Regions from separate parts of the Pseudoalteromonas sp. SiA1 genome, predicted to be linked through region 1. Evidence: predicted binding sites of a transcription regulator. Region 1 holds the regulator's gene; the other holds the start of a gene.

Region 1 (8,892 bases):
GTTATACCCGCCAGCGGGAGATTTCATTTTAAAAAATGAGGCAACTCCAGTGGTACTTATTTCAGCAGGCGTTGGCCAAACCCCGATGATGGCGATGCTGCAAACGCTACTTAGTGGTGATAAAAATCAAGCGATTAGTTATTTGCACGCGTGTGAAAACAGCCGCGAATTTTCATTTAAAGGGTATTTAGCGCAGCAAACGGCAATGCATCCACAGCTAAAAACATTTACTTGGTTTAATCAAGGTGGCGAGGAGTGTGATTTCACTGGGCTAATGGATTTATCGGTGCTTGAGGCATCATTACCTATTAGCGAAGGGGCATTTTATTTGTGTGGACCAGCATCATTTATGGCTTACGTAAAAGGCCAGCTACTTGATTTAGGTGTGCAAAGCTCAAACATTCACTACGAAATATTTGGACCACACCAAGCGTTATAGGTTAATTAAAAGCGTGTGTTACACGCTTTTAATTTAAACTTACAGCTTTTTACTATTTGTGTTAGCAGCATAAGCTTGTTGTTGCCAAGCATTAAATAGCTTTTGTTGTTTAGCTGAAATTTTTAAACCATACGTTTTTTGCATGTAAGCGTACGCATCGGCAATGCGTTTACGTGCATGAACAGGCGGTTCAACAACACGTTGTTTAAAATTAACTTTAACCTCACAGCGACCATATTGCGTCGCGTTTTGGGCTAACATGCCAAAGCGGTAGTTTGAGCGATCGGCGTTAATTTCACCAATTGCAGGGGCTAAATTGTTTATATCGGCTTCCATCAAGCGAAACTTAGCGCTAACTTTGCGGCAGTTTTTACGCCCACCATCTTGCCAACATTGTAACTGGTGACCAAATTCCCATGCAGGGACAATATGTTCCCATTCAATTCGCAGGGCACGTTGATTTACTTTGCCTGAGCGGGTTAGTGTGTTGCGAGGCACGTAGCCACAATGGGTAGGGTCGGGTACCAACTTTTTGCCTTGTTTTTTTATATCGCAACCACAATAAATACTTTTAGCGTTTTCGGGAAGGGTATTAATTAAGTGCTTTTTGGCACTCGAAAACCGCGTAAATTGTTCGCCCATTGCTGAAAAACAAGCACAGCAAGCCAACAAAGCTAAAATAAACCGAATCATATCCATCACATACGTGAACTACAGGAGCGGCTAGTTTAAGGCCTAGAATAAAAAAGTAAACTGCCGCCGGCATGCTTTAATTTTAATTTGCGTATTTTGTGTAGGGCGTTTTTTAGGAGTAAATAGTGGGCAATATTCAGAGGCTAACGCTAAAAACGCGTTAATGCAGTGATTCCTGCGTTGTTGATTTGGTATAACGGTAAAACTGCGTTAAAGTTTGCAATGAGATTAATAGAGGGTAAAAACGAGATAATGTCGGAAATTCAATTTTTAAATGTAGATCTAGAGCTTGAGTCAAAGCAAGATATTAGCGTATTAGTTGCTGATTTAAAAAAGGTCGCAACTATTTTACATTATGATAAAGACGAATACCGTCAACTTGCTCGCATTGAGGTTGCAGGTGAAATAACCACGCCAGATAAAGCGATTAATCACTTGTGTGAGTTAATCGAGTCGTGTTCACGCAATGCATTAAAGCAATGGTTGAGTTGTTCACGCAGAACTTTCGATATTGGGTTTGAGTCTGGCACTTCGCCAAAATGCTTTAACCAAGCCTTACATGCAGATACCTTGTTACGTATATCTGCAATTGGTGCAGGCGTAGAAATTACTATTTACCCTTTCGAAAAGTAATTTAATTTCAACCTTGGTTAATTGACTTACTAGCCTTTTCGCTCTACTACGGCTGCGGTCATACGTGATACGCAGCAAAGCTCATTGCGGCTATTGGTTATTTTAATATCCCAAACCGAGCTGCGCTTGCCGATATGATAAGCTCTCGCTGTGGCCGTTAATGTGCCATTGCGTGATGCCTTTAAATGACTTGCACTGATCTCTTGGCCAACACAATAAAACCGATTGAAATCAACCACAAAATTAGCGGCATAACTTGCTACTGTTTCAGCAAGCACCACATTTGCACCACCATGAACGATACCCATAGGGTTATGATGCTCTGGAATTGCCGGCATAGTTGCCACTAAGTAGTCATCACCAATTTCACTGATTTCTATTCCCATGGTTTTCATGAGTGTCCCTTGGCCTGTAATACCTTGATCTAATTGCTTACAAAACTCTAATGTAATCGGTTGATGCCAAATACTCATGCTAGCTCCTTGGATAAGTAATTGAGAATTAAAATTTATTAATATGATAATGCGTTGCTAATAATTACATTTATCACCCTGCTTTTAAAGTAGGTTATTGTTTGATGATAACGGCATATAAGGCATTAATTTATATTTGCGATTTTTAAATAACTGTATATACTCACAGTTAATTGTACTGTATGGAAAACCAGTTGTATGCGACCATTAACGAAACGCCAAGCGCAAATACTCGAACTCATTAAAGTGTTTATTAAAGACACTGGTATGCCTCCTACACGTGCCGAAATTGCACAAACACTGGGTTTTAAAAGTGCGAATGCTGCAGAAGAACACTTAAAAGCACTGGCCAAAAAAGGTGTGATTAAAATGAAGCCAGGCGCGAGTCGGGGCATTCAGCTTGTTGAAGAAGAGGAGCCAGAGCAGTTAGGCTTACCTTTAATTGGCAGGGTGGCTGCCGGTGAGCCTATATTGGCGCAACAGCATGTAGAAAGCCACTGTAAAATTGACCCTTTAATGTTTAAACCTGCGGCCGATTTTTTATTGCGTGTTAACGGTATGAGTATGAAAGACATTGGTATTATGGATGGTGATTTACTTGCTGTGCATAAAACCCAAGTTGCCGAAAATGGACAAGTTATTGTTGCCCGTGTTGACGACGATGTAACCGTGAAGCGTTTAGAAAAAGCGGGCAGAAAAGTACTCTTACATGCTGAAAATGATGAGTTTTCAGCTATTGAGGTCGATTTAGAAAATGAGTCGTTCAATATTGAAGGCTTAGCGGTAGGTGTTATTCGTAACGCTGACTGGATGTAGTATTAAAGCATAATTTAGCGCTTAATAGTGATTAGGCGCTGGGTTTGTTAGCAGCACAATGTCTAACTTATCAAATGTATGACTATATGTTGTTAAGTGCTTCTCCTATCATAAATAAAATCACTAAATACTTTATAAATAAACAAATTTACTCTGCTTTTTTAAGTTAACAATTTTTTATATTTCTATCCTGTAATTTCAATACACCCCTTACTAAACCTGACTCTTAGATTAATTGCCTGACTAGTTGCTATTTTTTTAGCTGCGCATTTTAAAAAATACACCTTGTTTATTTTTCATACTCACCTTGCTTATTGTTTATTTTTTAACTAGTTATTAAAGAGCTGGAATAAAAATAACTCACAGCTTAGTCGTTTTGAGAACACACATTTACTAAATCCAGCACCCTTATAAAAAATAAAAATAACGAATAGGCGTTTAAGCCGTATGCCTCTTCGCTTTGCGTCAGCAATAGCATCAAAGGAGCCGTCACATGGGTAAGCTGAGTTCTTCCTTGTGGCTTATATTGTTTGTTTTTTCGCAGAATGTGCTTGCTAATAGCCAATATAATATGCGTAAAGGCGTAACCGATATAAGTAATAATGTATACCAACTGCACATGACTATTTTTTTAATATGTTGTGTGATTGGGGTGATCGTGTTTGCCATTATGTTTTGGGCACTCATTCATCATCGCAAATCTAAAGGGGCTGTCCCTGCCCAATTCCATGAAAGCACCAAAGTAGAAATACTGTGGACTGCGATCCCTTTTGTCATATTAATTGTTATGGCCATTCCTGCGACTAAAACCTTAATTGCCATGGAGGATGCCAGCAAAGCTGATCTCACCATTAAAATTACAGGCTCACAGTGGAAGTGGCATTACGAGTATATGGGGGAGGACGTTGAGTTTTATTCCATGCTAGCTACACCTCAAAATGAAATAACCAACCTTGCTGATAAAAACCCGAATTATTTACTCGAGGTCGATAAACCGCTGGTACTACCAATTAATCAAAAAGTACGTTTTTTAATGACTTCAGATGATGTTATTCACTCATGGTGGGTGCCTGACTTTGCCGTTAAAAAAGATGCAAACCCTGGGTTTATTAATGAAACATGGACCAATATTAATGAGGTTGGTACTTACCGTGGGCAGTGTGCAGAGCTTTGCGGTAAAGATCATGGTTTTATGCCTGTTGTGGTAGAAGCTAAAACAGAAGAAGACTTCAAAACGTGGTTAGCAGAGGCTAAACAAGCCAAGCAAAAAGCAGCTGCAGCAGACGCTGCGTTATTAGACCAAGTTGTACCAAAAGAAGAGCTGATGGCGCTTGGTGAGCAGGTTTATATGGCGAGCTGCGCGGCGTGCCATCAGCCAACAGGATTAGGCTTGCCGGGTGTTTTTCCGGCTCTTAAAGGCAGCCCAATAGTCATAGGTGATATCAAAGGGCATATAGATATTTTGCTCCACGGTAAACCAGGTACGGCTATGCAGTCTTTCGCAAAGCAATTATCAATCAAGCAAATAGCAGCTGTTATTACCTATAAACGCAACGCGTGGGGTAATGACACTGGTGATGTAATTCAACCGAGCGAGATACAAGCGGCACTGGATGCTGATGGGGAGGCTAAATAATGAGTAGCATTGCAGAACAACCTAATACCAATGAGGCTCATCATGCCCATCAACCTGCCACAGGCTTTAAGCGCTGGTTATTTACAACCAACCATAAAGATATAGGTAGCTTATATTTAATTTTTTCACTCACCATGTTTTTAATTGGTGGGGCAATGGCGATGGTTATTCGAGCTGAGTTATTTCAGCCGGGCCTACAACTGGTTGATCCTCACTTTTTTAATCAAATGACCACAGTGCATGGTTTAATAATGGTGTTTGGTGCGGTTATGCCAGCCTTTACCGGCTTGGCAAACTGGATGATCCCGCTAATGATTGGTGCGCCAGATATGGCCTTACCGAGAATGAATAACTGGAGCTTTTGGATTTTACCGTTTGCGTTTTTAATCCTATTAGCTTCATTATTTATGCCTGGTGGTGGCCCTGCATTTGGTTGGACCTTTTACGCGCCGCTTTCCACCACTTATAGTAACGACAACACAGCAATGTTTGTATTTGCTGTGCATATTATGGGTATTAGTTCGATTATGGGGGCCATTAATGTGGTGGTCACCATAGTAAATATGCGTGCTCCGGGTATGACGTGGATGAAGCTGCCGTTATTTGTGTGGACATGGTTGATCACGGCGTTTTTACTTATTGCAGTTATGCCGGTACTTGCTGGTGCAGTTACTATGGTGCTCACCGATAAATACTTCGCGACCAGTTTCTTTGATGCCGCTGGTGGTGGCGATCCGGTGATGTTCCAACATATTTTTTGGTTTTTTGGTCACCCTGAAGTTTATATTATGATTTTGCCTGCCTTTGGCATTATTTCTACGATTGTTCCCACCTTTTCACGTAAAAAACTATTTGGTTATGCCTCTATGGTGTATGCCACCTCCTCCATTGCCTTGTTGAGCTTTATTGTGTGGGCGCATCATATGTTTACCACTGGTATGCCCGTGGCGGGTGAGTTGTTTTTTATGTACGCGACTATGCTGATATCGGTACCTACCGGCGTAAAAGTATTTAACTGGGTAGCGACTATGTGGCGCGGGTCTATTAGCTTTGAAGTGCCAATGCTGTTTAGTATCGCATTTATTGTGTTGTTTACTTTAGGTGGTTTTTCGGGGTTGATGCTAGCGATTACACCTGCCGATTTCCAATATCATGATACCTATTTTGTGGTTGCACACTTTCATTATGTACTCGTAACGGGCGCGGTGTTTTCTATTATGGCGGGGGCTTATTATTGGCTGCCAAAATGGACCGGAAACATGTTCAATATTACCTTAGCAAAATGGCATTTTTGGTTGTCGTTAATAAGTGTAAATGTGCTGTTTTTCCCAATGCATTTTGTGGGGTTAGCCGGTATGCCACGCCGTATTCCAGATTATGCGCTACAGTTTGCTGATTTTAACGCCATTATTAGTATAGGTGGGTTTGCCTTTGGTTTATCGCAATTATTATTTGTGGTGGTTGTGTATAAATGTGCAAAAGGGGGCGACAAAGTGCCTGCAAAAGTTTGGGATGGAGCTGAGGGGCTTGAATGGGAAGTTGATTCACCTGCGCCTTATCATACGTTCTCAACGCCGCCGGACATTAAATAATGACTCACTTGCCGTTATTAAAAAAGCTGGTGGTGATTTGCATTGCAATGTTTGCATTTGCATTTGCCATGGTCCCTTTGTATGACGTGTTTTGCGATATAACGGGGCTTAATGGTAAGCCCTCGTTAGAGCAGGCACAGCAAAGTACCTTGGTCACTGAAAATAGAGAAGTCAGCGTTAGTTTCACTACGCATGCGCAAAGTGGTGCGCCTTTTGAAGTTAAATCTAAAGAGTACAGTGTAGATGTAAAGCCTGGGGCTATGCGTGAAGTTAAGTTTAGCGCTAAAAATAACAGTAATGAAGATAAAGTAATGCAGGCTATACCGTCGGTAGCACCAGGAAAAGCGGCCAAGTATTTACACAAAATAGCGTGTTTTTGCTTTGATCAGCAACCGTTAAAGGCAGGTGAAGAGCTGGAGTTTACATTATTGTTTTATGTAGATACTGAATTACCCAGTGATGTAGAAGAGTTAACCCTGTCTTATACCGTATTTGATATTAGCGAGCGGCTAGTAGCCAGTAATAACTAGCTTATAAAACTAGTGAAAAACTAGGAGCAAATAAAATGAATCAAAAATATGAACATTATTATGTACCAGAGCAAAGTCCATGGCCAATAGTTGGGGCAGTTGCGTTATTTTTTATTGCGGTAGGCGCAGCCTTAACCGTAATGGATATGGGCAAAGAGGGTGGTAATGGCGTTTACTTGTTATACGTAGGTATAGCTGTACTCCTTTACATGCTGTTTAGCTGGTTTAAAAATGTCATACACGAGTCTGATCAAGGGCTTTATTCTGCACAAATGGACCGTTCTTTTAGGCAAGGTATGAGCTGGTTTATTTTTTCAGAAGTGATGTTCTTCATGGCATTTTTTGGGGCGCTTTTTTATGCTCGCATGTTTTCTGTGCCTTGGCTTGGAGGTGCGGATAACAACGCCATGACAAATGAAGTATTGTGGCCGACGTTTGAAGCCATGTGGCCATTGCTAAATACCCCAGGAGGCACTTCGACCCAAGCGATGGGCTGGCAAGGGTTGCCGCTTATCAACACCCTTATTTTGCTGGCCTCGTCGGTAACTTTACATTTTGCCCATGTGGCGATGGAAAATAATAAACGTACCCCACTCAAAGTATGCTTGGGAGCGACCATTTTACTCGGAGTGTGCTTTTTAGGGCTGCAGGTAGAAGAGTATATATATGCTTATAACGATCTTAACTTAACCCTTGATGCGGGCATTTATGGCAATACCTTCTTTTTGTTAACCGGCTTTCACGGCATGCACGTCACCTTAGGAACAATTATTTTATTGGTGGTGTTTTTACGCATTATGAAAGGACATTTCACTAAAGATAAGCACTTTGCCTTTCAAGCTGCAGCTTGGTACTGGCATTTTGTTGATGTTGTTTGGCTGTGTTTGTTTGTATTTGTGTATGTGCTTTAGTGATTAAGGGAGACTGATTTGCCTTAATAAAACCAAGTTTTAGTGCGGCAATCACCATCACTAATACCACAACAGAAAATAACACCCGACGCCCTAAAAAGTGAGACATAGGGCGTCCATTGGTTTTCCCTGACACCATAATTAATAAAGCACGAAATAAATTAAATAATATAAATAATAACAGTAGAACAATAATAATTTTAATAATCACTGGATTATACCCTTATGCAGTTAGTTGTATTTAACAAACAAAAGCTTAGCTCAATAATAACAATTTGCTTGGTTGTTATTGTGGTATTGGTTTGTGTGCGACTAGGGTTTTGGCAATTACAGCGAGCAGAACAAAAGCAACAGCAGCTTAGTGCCATTGAAAATATACAACAACATGGCGTAATGAGCTGGGCAGAGTTACAACAGCTGCCAAAAGAGTGGAACAAAACCGGTGTATTGGTTTCGTTAAATGGTTATTTTGACACTAATAATTATTGGTTGCTTGATAATCAAATCTATAATGGTCAGGTTGGTTACGACTTACTGGCATTATTAAAACTGTCTGATGAATCACGCTTTTTGTTAGTGAACTTAGGCTGGGTAAAAGCAGAACGTTCAAGAGAAATCCTACCAAACGTAACAATACCTAGTGGTAAATTTACGTTAACGGCACAAATTAAAGAAGATAATTTAAGTGGCTTTACCTTAGCCAATAACAATACTCAGTCGGATTTAGCCAAACGAATTCAAATCATTGATTTACAAGCATTGAGTAGCCAATCTAATCGCCCTTTAGTGAATTTTATGGCTTACCGCCAAGGTCAAGCTGATGAAATTGCTGCCCCTCATTATGAAGCCGTTGTTATGAGTCCAGAAAAACATTATGCCTACTCAGTACAGTGGTTTTTAATTGCGGTTGCCTGTGTGGTGGTCGCTATTTTTGCAAGCAGGAAGAGGATAGATAATGAAAAATAAACCCCTGTTACTCTTTGCTGTGTGCTGCGCTATTCCCTTAGTGCTGGCTTACAGCGCGTTAAAACTTGATTGGCTACCTACAGCAATTACTAACCATGGTGAATTTTTAGAGCGTGAAATTAAGCTAGACAATTGGGCGCAGCATAATCCTAAGCAATGGACCATCGCTTTAAATTATTCAGCACAATGCAAAGCGTCTTGCA
Region 2 (8,257 bases), 1.1 Mb from region 1:
GAGCTGGTTTATGTCAACGGGTTTAGTTGTAAATCCATTCATACCCGCTTGTTTGGCTGTTAGCTTGTCTTGCTGTAGCACACTGGCCGTTAAAGCAATTATTGGGGTTTGCTCTAGTTGCTTTTGCTGCTCTAAAGAGCGAATTGATGCCGTAGCACTGATCCCATCGCATTTAGGCATATGAATATCCATTAAAATAATATCAAAGCGATGTTGATTAAATATTTCAATGGCCTCAAAGCCATTATTAGCCTTTCTTACCTGATGCCCAGCTTGTGAGAGCATAATGGTGAGTAGCTCAATATTTTGTTCAATGTCATCGACCACTAAGATTTTTAATGTTGGTAAATTAAATACGTTTTTACTAATGGTCTGTACCTGACTTTTCTCGCCTTTTTCAAGCGCGACAGTAAAGCAAAAGCAGCTACCTTGGCCAAGGGTACTTTGTGCATATATATGGCCACCCATTAACTCAACCAGCTGTTTACTAATCGTTGTTCCAAGCCCTGTGCCACCAAATCGGCGAGTTGTGGTGCCGTCTGCTTGCTCAAAAGGTTTAAAGATAGCCTCAAGACGATCTTTTTCAATACCTATACCTGTGTCTTGTACTTCAAATAAAATAGGATGATTGGGGTTATGAGTAACCGACAAAGTAACATGGCCTCGTTCGGTAAACTTTATCGCATTGCCGATTAAATTGGTTAGCACTTGGCGTAAACGCGTATCGTCACCAAAATAAAATGGATTCACATTGTCAGCTATTTTTAAATTGAGTTTTAGGTCTTTACGTTTTGCATCCAGCCAAAATGTCGACACAATATTGTCGAGTAATTCTTGCAAGTTAAAATGTACATTTTGAATTTCGAGTTTACCTTTTTCTAACTTTGCTGAGTCGAGGATATCGTTAAGTAAGTGCAACAAAGAACGCGCGGCGTTATTAACAGTAATTATTTGCTTCTGTTGATCTTTATTAAGCGGGCTATCTATCAAAATATCACTAAAGCCAATAATTGCATTCATGGGGGTACGTATCTCATGACTCATATTTGCCATAAAAGACTGTTTAGCTTGCGCGGCTACTTCAGCCTCGTATTTAGCTTGTTTTAAGCTTTGCTCATATTCATAGCGTTTGGTTATATCAACCAAAACGCCATCAACCCAGCGGGCATCATTTTTAGAGCCTGTGACAATACTTGCTTGATCCAGTACCCAAATAATATTGCCGTTGCGATGGCGAATGCGGTATTCAATTGAGTATTGATTGGTTGATGCAACCGCTTGATCAATGGCTAAAGAAATAGCCGCTTCATCTTCTTTAACAATCAGCTCGGCAAAGGTAATACGCTGCTCAGTAAACTCTTCAGCGCGATAACCCGTTAGTTCATAGACGCTTGGGCTTATAAACAACATACTCCAGTGTTCATCTAACAAGCAGCGAAATACAACACCGGGCATATTGTTCATCAAGGTACGATATTGTCGCTCTTTTTCAATTAAGCTTTGTTGTAATGCTTTTTGCTCAGTTAAATCGGTAATAAAGCCCACAAACAATGTTTCAGTTTGTAATTGCTTTACTTCACCAATCCCTAAGCGAATTGGAAATTGATGACCATTTTTATGTTTTGCCCACACATCGCGATTAACACCAATAACACGTTTTACCTCATGGTTTGTTGTATTTTTTAAAAAAGCATCGTGTTGATTAGCAATATCATCAGCCATTAATATTTTTACATTCTGGCCAATGACCTCATTATCTTGCCAGCCAAAAATTGTTTCTGCGGCTTTATTAAAGCTCAAAATAGTGCCTTTAATATTGATAGTAACGATGCCGTCAATGGCAGTTGATAAAATAGCATCAAGGCGAGACTCTTCAGCTGATTTTTTCCCCAACAGCATTCTGTAACGGATCATGCCATTGATGATCACAACCACCGCTGTTAATAAAAGCGTGGCGAACGACACACTAATAGCAATAAAGGTTAGATGTGATTGGTTTGTTTGCTCGTTAATTATCGGGCTTGTTGCAATAAATCGCGTAGCAGCCATGCCCATATAATGCATACCAGCCACGGCAAGGCCAAGAATAAGGGCGCAAATAATACGATTATGCACAGGCGTTAATTTTTTAAAGTGTGCTGGTAAATGAAAACGTGCATAGAGACTTATAAAAGACAGCAGCACTGCAACAACAATTGAAGCGCCAAACCATATTGGATCATAACGAAGTAAAGGACTTAATTGCATCGCTGCCATACCGCTGTAATGCATGGTGCCAACACCCGCGCCAAATAAAAGAGAGCTTAGAATTAAATTGATAATACGAGGGTGAGAGCTATATGTTTTCAAACAAGAAAAAGCAATGGTACATGCCAGTAACGCCGGTATAAACGACACAAAAGTGAGTGTGGGGTCGTATTCAATTGTAGTGCACAAAGAAAATGCGAGCATAGCAATAAAGTGCATGCTCCAGACCCCTCCGGCAAGGACTAAGGCTGCGGTTATATTGGCTAACTTTCGATAAGATTTAAAATGTGTATTATTTGCTAAATCGATAACGTGCAAAGAAAAATAAGCTGCAAAAATTGCGGTGAGTATAGATAGTGTCACTAAACTTGGGTCGTATACACCATTAATAATTAGGCTTGGATCTGGTTCGTTTATAAAAAAATTAGCTAACATCAATCATTCACATAATAACTCTTAAATTCAGTCTAATATAAAATACAATAATAATCACAAGGTATTGAGTTATAAATTACAAAAGCAACGTAAGTGTTTTAAGCTCTAAACCATACTATTTATTGAGTAGCACTAAATGCATTGTTATTAAAATGGCATTTAGTGGGGATTATTTATAGATCAGCCGTTATGGTACAAGGTAAAATAAAACCCAGTGGTTAATTATAAATAGGCAGCATTCATTGTTGGATTACACTTTAAAGCGAAGTAAGCAAAGAAAAACAGTGGCTATCAAAGTCGCACAACGTGAGCTTACGGTATATGCGCCCCATTTTGTAACGAAAACACAAATTAATGAATGGCTGTTAAGTAAACAGAACTGGATTGATGCTCAGTTACATAAGCAACAAATTCAAGCCGATACACGACAGTTTCCACTCAAAACCCAGAGTATTAAATTATTTAATGAAGCTGTTAATGTGCAATTTGAAAACGCAGCACGCACTCAATGGCAGCAGCACAATGAAAGCCAAACGCTGTTACTGAGTATTTCTTCACGTGTAAAGCATCAAACGCAAATGTATCAAAGTTTGCTAGAGCAGTTTTTGCATGAGAAATTAGAAAGTTATATTGAAATGCGAGTTAACGATTATTGTCAGCTGATGGGTGAAAAGCTACCGAGTAATATTCGTATTCAATTGTATAAACGTCGCTGGGGTAGTTGTAATCGCAGGCGTGAAGTAACCTTCAACTTACACTTGGCAAGTGCACCGACATGGGTCATTGACTACGTGATTGTTCATGAATTAGCACATTTAAAATATTTAAATCACAGCGCTCAATTTTGGCAACGTGTGGAATTATTTTATTCAGATTATAAACAAGCAAGTAACTGGTTAAACAATCATGGTATGAGTTTACAGTGGGTATTTGAATAAAAAGAAATAAGGTAGAGAAGTGGTGGAGGGAGCTGGATTCGAACCAGCGAAGGCTGAGCCGTCAGATTTACAGTCTGATCCCTTTGGCCGCTCGGGAACCCCTCCACACTAATTGTTATTGCATTTGGCCCCACTTAACTTAGCCTAAGAAAAGTGGTGGAGGGAGCTGGATTCGAACCAGCGAAGGCTGAGCCGTCAGATTTACAGTCTGATCCCTTTGGCCGCTCGGGAACCCCTCCAATGCAACGCGGCAGATAATAGCAAACTTCTTATTTAAGTAAAGAAAAAAGCTAAAGAAAATTCAAATTTAGCCGATAAATACTTATTAATTAGTTAAATAGGCTAAAGTCTATGCAGATTGGTGATTTGTTAATCACGGAGAGCCAGTTAAAAACGAGGCTTAACGAAAGTGTTCACGAAAACCGCCGAGGCGAGTTTGCATTTTTATTAGCAATGCTCTCTCACGATGCACTCGATTTTAGTGAATTCCACCTACCCAAAAGTGACACTAAGCATTATCAAGCTGATGAAGATGCTCTGCGTAAACAATTTGGCGCAGGTCCAAAGCAGCCATTAGCGCCAGATACCTTTAATATGTTAATTGGTAAAAATAACACAGAGCTTTTAGCAAAAATGGGAAGCGCTGTAGGGATGAGTGATATAAAGTTAACTCAGTGCTTAAAGCCTGAGCCATTTAATATTCGTGATGATAAAAACCACATTCCACTGACTGTCATTGATAACTGTGAATTAGCGGTACGTCGACGAATTAAAAATACCAACACCGAGTTATCAAACCCTCAAATGGATGCGGTGGCATTTTATGATGATTTACAAAATGAAGCTATCCACCAGCCATTACATTTGTTTAGTGCCTAATTATATGTGTTCAATTGCTGCTTTATACATGCCATTTGATTGTAATAAACTGTGTTTATAGTAGTAAGTAACTATTGGTTTTATAGGTGCTTTATTTTAATAACTGATTTAATATAAAAAAAGCATCCAAAATTTAAATGCAATTGCTATAATGGCGCAAATGGTATGACATTAAATGCCATTATCATTAAACCAAGGTAATTAGGAACGTAATGAAGAAAACATTCACGCTGAATCATGAGAAAATCAAATACCCTCGTATGGTTGATGCTGCAAAGCATGAAGTGAAAAAATATTTGAAAAGAGAACGTAATAAAACTTTACCTGTTGATGCCGACTACTGGGCATTCGATTGTAAGTTTGGCAACACGGCTGAAGAAGCCCAAGTGGTTCACGTTGCTGAAATTAACAATCACATCAGTGAAATTGAAAAGCAAGGTTTAACTTCTTTTTACTTAGAGATTTTAGCAAGACCTGCACAGCGTCAAGATTTCGATGAAGATGATGGCGAATAAAACGCTAATTTGCGTTTAGTGTAGTTTTTGAAAATGGGCCTTGTGGCCCATTTTTTGTAGCTGTTATTTATACACTATGACATTTTTTGTATTTTTTATTACTGCCACAAGGGCACGTATCATTGCGTTTTACTTTAATATCGGCAACCGGTGTAATCTCACCATCAAGGTATCGCCATTGTCCATCTTCTTTAATAAACCTTGAATTTTCTGCTAACTGGCAATATAAATCTTGATAAAAGTAGTGAGCTTTAAATGTAACAAATCCTGTTTCATCATTATAACCAGAGTCTAATACGGTTAAGTTTATAAAACGGCAACTATTTGCAAAATCTTTAATTTCTGAAATTGAATTTTCAGCTTGTTTTTCTTTTGCATAACTTTCACGAACAAAAACCGCGTTTTTAACAGCATAAGCACTGTAGCGTGCACGCATAAGTTGCTCTGGTGTGTGTGGCTGTTTGGTTTTTAAATGAAAAGGCTCGCAGCAATCAGCATAAGGTTGCTGACTGCTACAAAAACATAATAGAGCGTTAGAAGTCATGATAAATGTACTGTGTATTAAAACGCTAGTTTATCAAGCTTATTGCGTAAGTGAAATCTCAGGGTGAGCGCTTTTTTTGCTAAAGCAATACAACTTAGTGCGCGTATGGCTCAAGTTTAATGATAACTGCGACAGTTGTTGGTTATTTATTATGTCAGTCCAGGTGATCACCGCGGCAAAATTTCCATTGTGAAGTGCAGAACTTAAAACATACTCTAAATTAACTAAATGCTTTTGACGAATAACCAGCAATTTACTGGTATCAATTGAGCATGAATCAAGTAGCGCTTTGCTCGGTACGTTATCGGGTGCTATTAACAGTGTCCATGCGTTTAGGCTGTTGTATTGGTGTAATACTTTTAATAACTCAAACGTTGCTGAAATTTCATCTTCAATTTGTACAACGTTAACACAATCTGATTGGTCATCTTGTTGATAGCTTTTAACTGTTCTTAGGGTAATTGGCTGTAACATAATCTTCTCACTCACTGGGTTTTTATACAGTACATTCATACAGTAGTTTATACAGTTGTTTGGTGCAAGTGTTTTTTGCTATTTTTTTGTACAGTTATTCATCTTAAAACGCGACAGTTATTATAAATATACAAATAATCTATATATAACAAAGGTTTAATTTTTATTGGAAATTAATCCCCACAGAATTAATTTTAAGGCTGGGAGCAAATAAATACAGATGAACAGGGGGTATACAGTAGTTTAAATTAATTAAGCGTGCTTGCTTTGGCTATAAACGCTTAATTAATTTACAGATGAAATGAGTTGCTGCGCAGTGAAATTATTTTTCGCTACTAGAGGGGATCAAATGTGAGAATTGTAACTGATGAATTTGTTCATACAGGCTGGCTGCGTAGCATTGAGCATCTTTAAGTCGTTTGGTACTAATATGTTTTCGTATATCGCTCATTGCTTCTATGGCGGGTTCATAGCCTTGACTACCGGCTAAGCTAAGCCACGCAGCACCATGAAATACACTTTGCGGCACACCTTGTCCTTTTATAAAAAACAGCCCTAAATAAAACTGCGCGCGATAATTTCCTGCCATTGCTGCCAAACGCATCCATTTTGCGGCTAAGGCGCCTTGTTCATTTTTAAGGTAATAAAGGGCTTTATTTAATATGTCTTGATCGGTGTTTTTAGAGCTCGCAGGGAGATTTGCATCGCTTGGTTGCGTTACAAAAGAAAGAATGTTGTCTAATTGTTGCTCTAAGTCTTGGCCACTTGGTGTCGTTTTGATCATGCTACTTCGTTTGTTATTTTAATCACTTAGCTAGTTTAGTATATAGCAAGGTAAAATGTCCTGTAAAAAGTTATTTTTATGCTAAAATCTCGCCACTTTTTACAACCACAAGTTTATTATGCTCGAAGCCTTATTCAAAATCCGTGCAAATGATTCTTCGGTTCGCCGTGAATGTATTGCCGGTATGACTACATTTATTACGATGGTTTATATCGTATTCGTTAACCCAGCTATGCTTGCTGAAGCCGGTATGGACCAAGGTGCTGCCTTTGTTGCCACCTGTATTGCAGCTGCAATAGGGTGTTTTATTATGGGTTTGTGGGCCAATTATCCATTGGCACTGGCACCGGGTATGGGATTAAATGCATTTTTTACCTATGGCGTTGTATTAGGTATGGGTTATAGCTGGCAAGCTGCGTTGGGTGCGGTATTTATGTCAGGGTGTATATTTTTAATTTTAAGCTTGTTTAAGGTGCGAGAGTGGATTATTAATGCAATCCCTCTGGTGCTCAAGCAAGCAATAGCAACGGGTATTGGCGCATTTTTAGCTCTCATCGCACTTAAAAGTGCCGGTATTATTGTATCAAGTCCTGCAACACTGGTGCAGTTGGGTGATATTACCTCGCCAGGTCCTTTATTGGCTATTTTCAGCTTTTTTGTTATTGCTGCACTGCTTTATCGCGATTTTAAAAGTGGCGTACTGATTAGTATTTTACTAGTCACCGCGATTGCTGTGTCTATGGGGTTAGTGGAGTATCATGGTGTTATTGCTATGCCACCTTCTATCATGCCGACCTTTATGCAACTGGACTTTAGTGCCGCGTTTGAACTGTCGATGTTGAGTGTTATTTTTGCGTTTTTATTCGTTGATTTGTTTGATACCTCAGGCACGTTAGTTGCGGTAACTCAGAAGGCTGGTTTAGCAGATAAAAACGGTAATATGCCGCGTTTAGGTCGTGCATTAAGCGCCGACAGCACAGCAACTATTGCAGGTGCAATGCTCGGTACTTCAACAACCACGTCATACATTGAGTCTGTTGCAGGTGTATCTGTTGGTGGTCGAACGGGTTTGACCGCTGTGGTTGTGGGTTGCTGCTTTTTACTGATGATGTTTTTTGCGCCTTTAGCTCAAATGGTGCCTGCATACGCAACCGCGGGAGCTATTTTATATGTATCTGTATTGATGCTACAAAACTTAAAGTTTGTAAATTGGGACGACATGACTGATGCAATTCCGGTGAGTGTTGTATTATTAATGACACCGCTGACTTTCTCAATTGCACACGGTATTGCACTTGGTTTTATTTCTTATACGGCAGTAAAAGTGCTGTGTGGCAAAAAAGATCAGGTAAGCATTAGTGTTTGGATTTTAACTGCCTTGTTTATTGTTAAGTTCGCATTTTTATCTTAATGCAGGCAGCTTGTTAGAATACGTATATGT

What was found. The regulator LexA, encoded in region 1, represses DNA repair genes until DNA is damaged. The targets are predictions, from matches to a motif close to TACTGTATNNNNATACAGTA.
Region 2: a site for LexA is predicted at 6,058-6,077, ahead of KK487_RS09360 (SulA-like leucine-rich domain-containing protein). Genes of this name have one in related genera too.

What each region holds. Positions count from the first base shown of each region.
Region 1 is NZ_CP076084.1:3,163,912-3,172,803, reverse strand. Features, by position in the region: gene hmpA (NO-inducible flavohemoprotein) at 1-439, shown strand, start outside; gene KK487_RS14745 (endonuclease) at 479-1,132, opposite strand; gene KK487_RS14740 (hypothetical protein) at 1,385-1,765, shown strand; gene KK487_RS14735 (PaaI family thioesterase) at 1,795-2,238, opposite strand; gene lexA (transcriptional repressor LexA) at 2,437-3,054, shown strand; gene coxB (cytochrome c oxidase subunit II) at 3,548-4,690, shown strand; gene ctaD (cytochrome c oxidase subunit I) at 4,690-6,282, shown strand; gene KK487_RS14715 (cytochrome c oxidase assembly protein) at 6,282-6,812, shown strand; gene KK487_RS14710 (cytochrome c oxidase subunit 3) at 6,848-7,723, shown strand; gene KK487_RS18650 (DUF2909 family protein) at 7,626-7,934, opposite strand; gene KK487_RS14700 (SURF1 family protein) at 7,949-8,689, shown strand; gene KK487_RS14695 (hypothetical protein) at 8,679-8,892, shown strand, end outside.
Region 2 is NZ_CP076084.1:2,042,681-2,050,937, reverse strand. Features, by position in the region: gene KK487_RS09395 (PAS domain S-box protein) at 1-2,682, opposite strand, end outside; gene KK487_RS09390 (M48 family metallopeptidase) at 2,928-3,620, shown strand; tRNA gene KK487_RS09385 (tRNA-Tyr) at 3,641-3,725, opposite strand; tRNA gene KK487_RS09380 (tRNA-Tyr) at 3,775-3,859, opposite strand; gene KK487_RS09375 (VC2046/SO_2500 family protein) at 3,972-4,499, shown strand; gene KK487_RS09370 (DUF6172 family protein) at 4,712-5,014, shown strand; gene KK487_RS09365 (YchJ family protein) at 5,082-5,558, opposite strand; gene KK487_RS09360 (SulA-like leucine-rich domain-containing protein) at 5,598-6,032, opposite strand; gene KK487_RS09355 (SEL1-like repeat protein) at 6,355-6,816, opposite strand; gene KK487_RS09350 (NCS2 family permease) at 6,935-8,227, shown strand.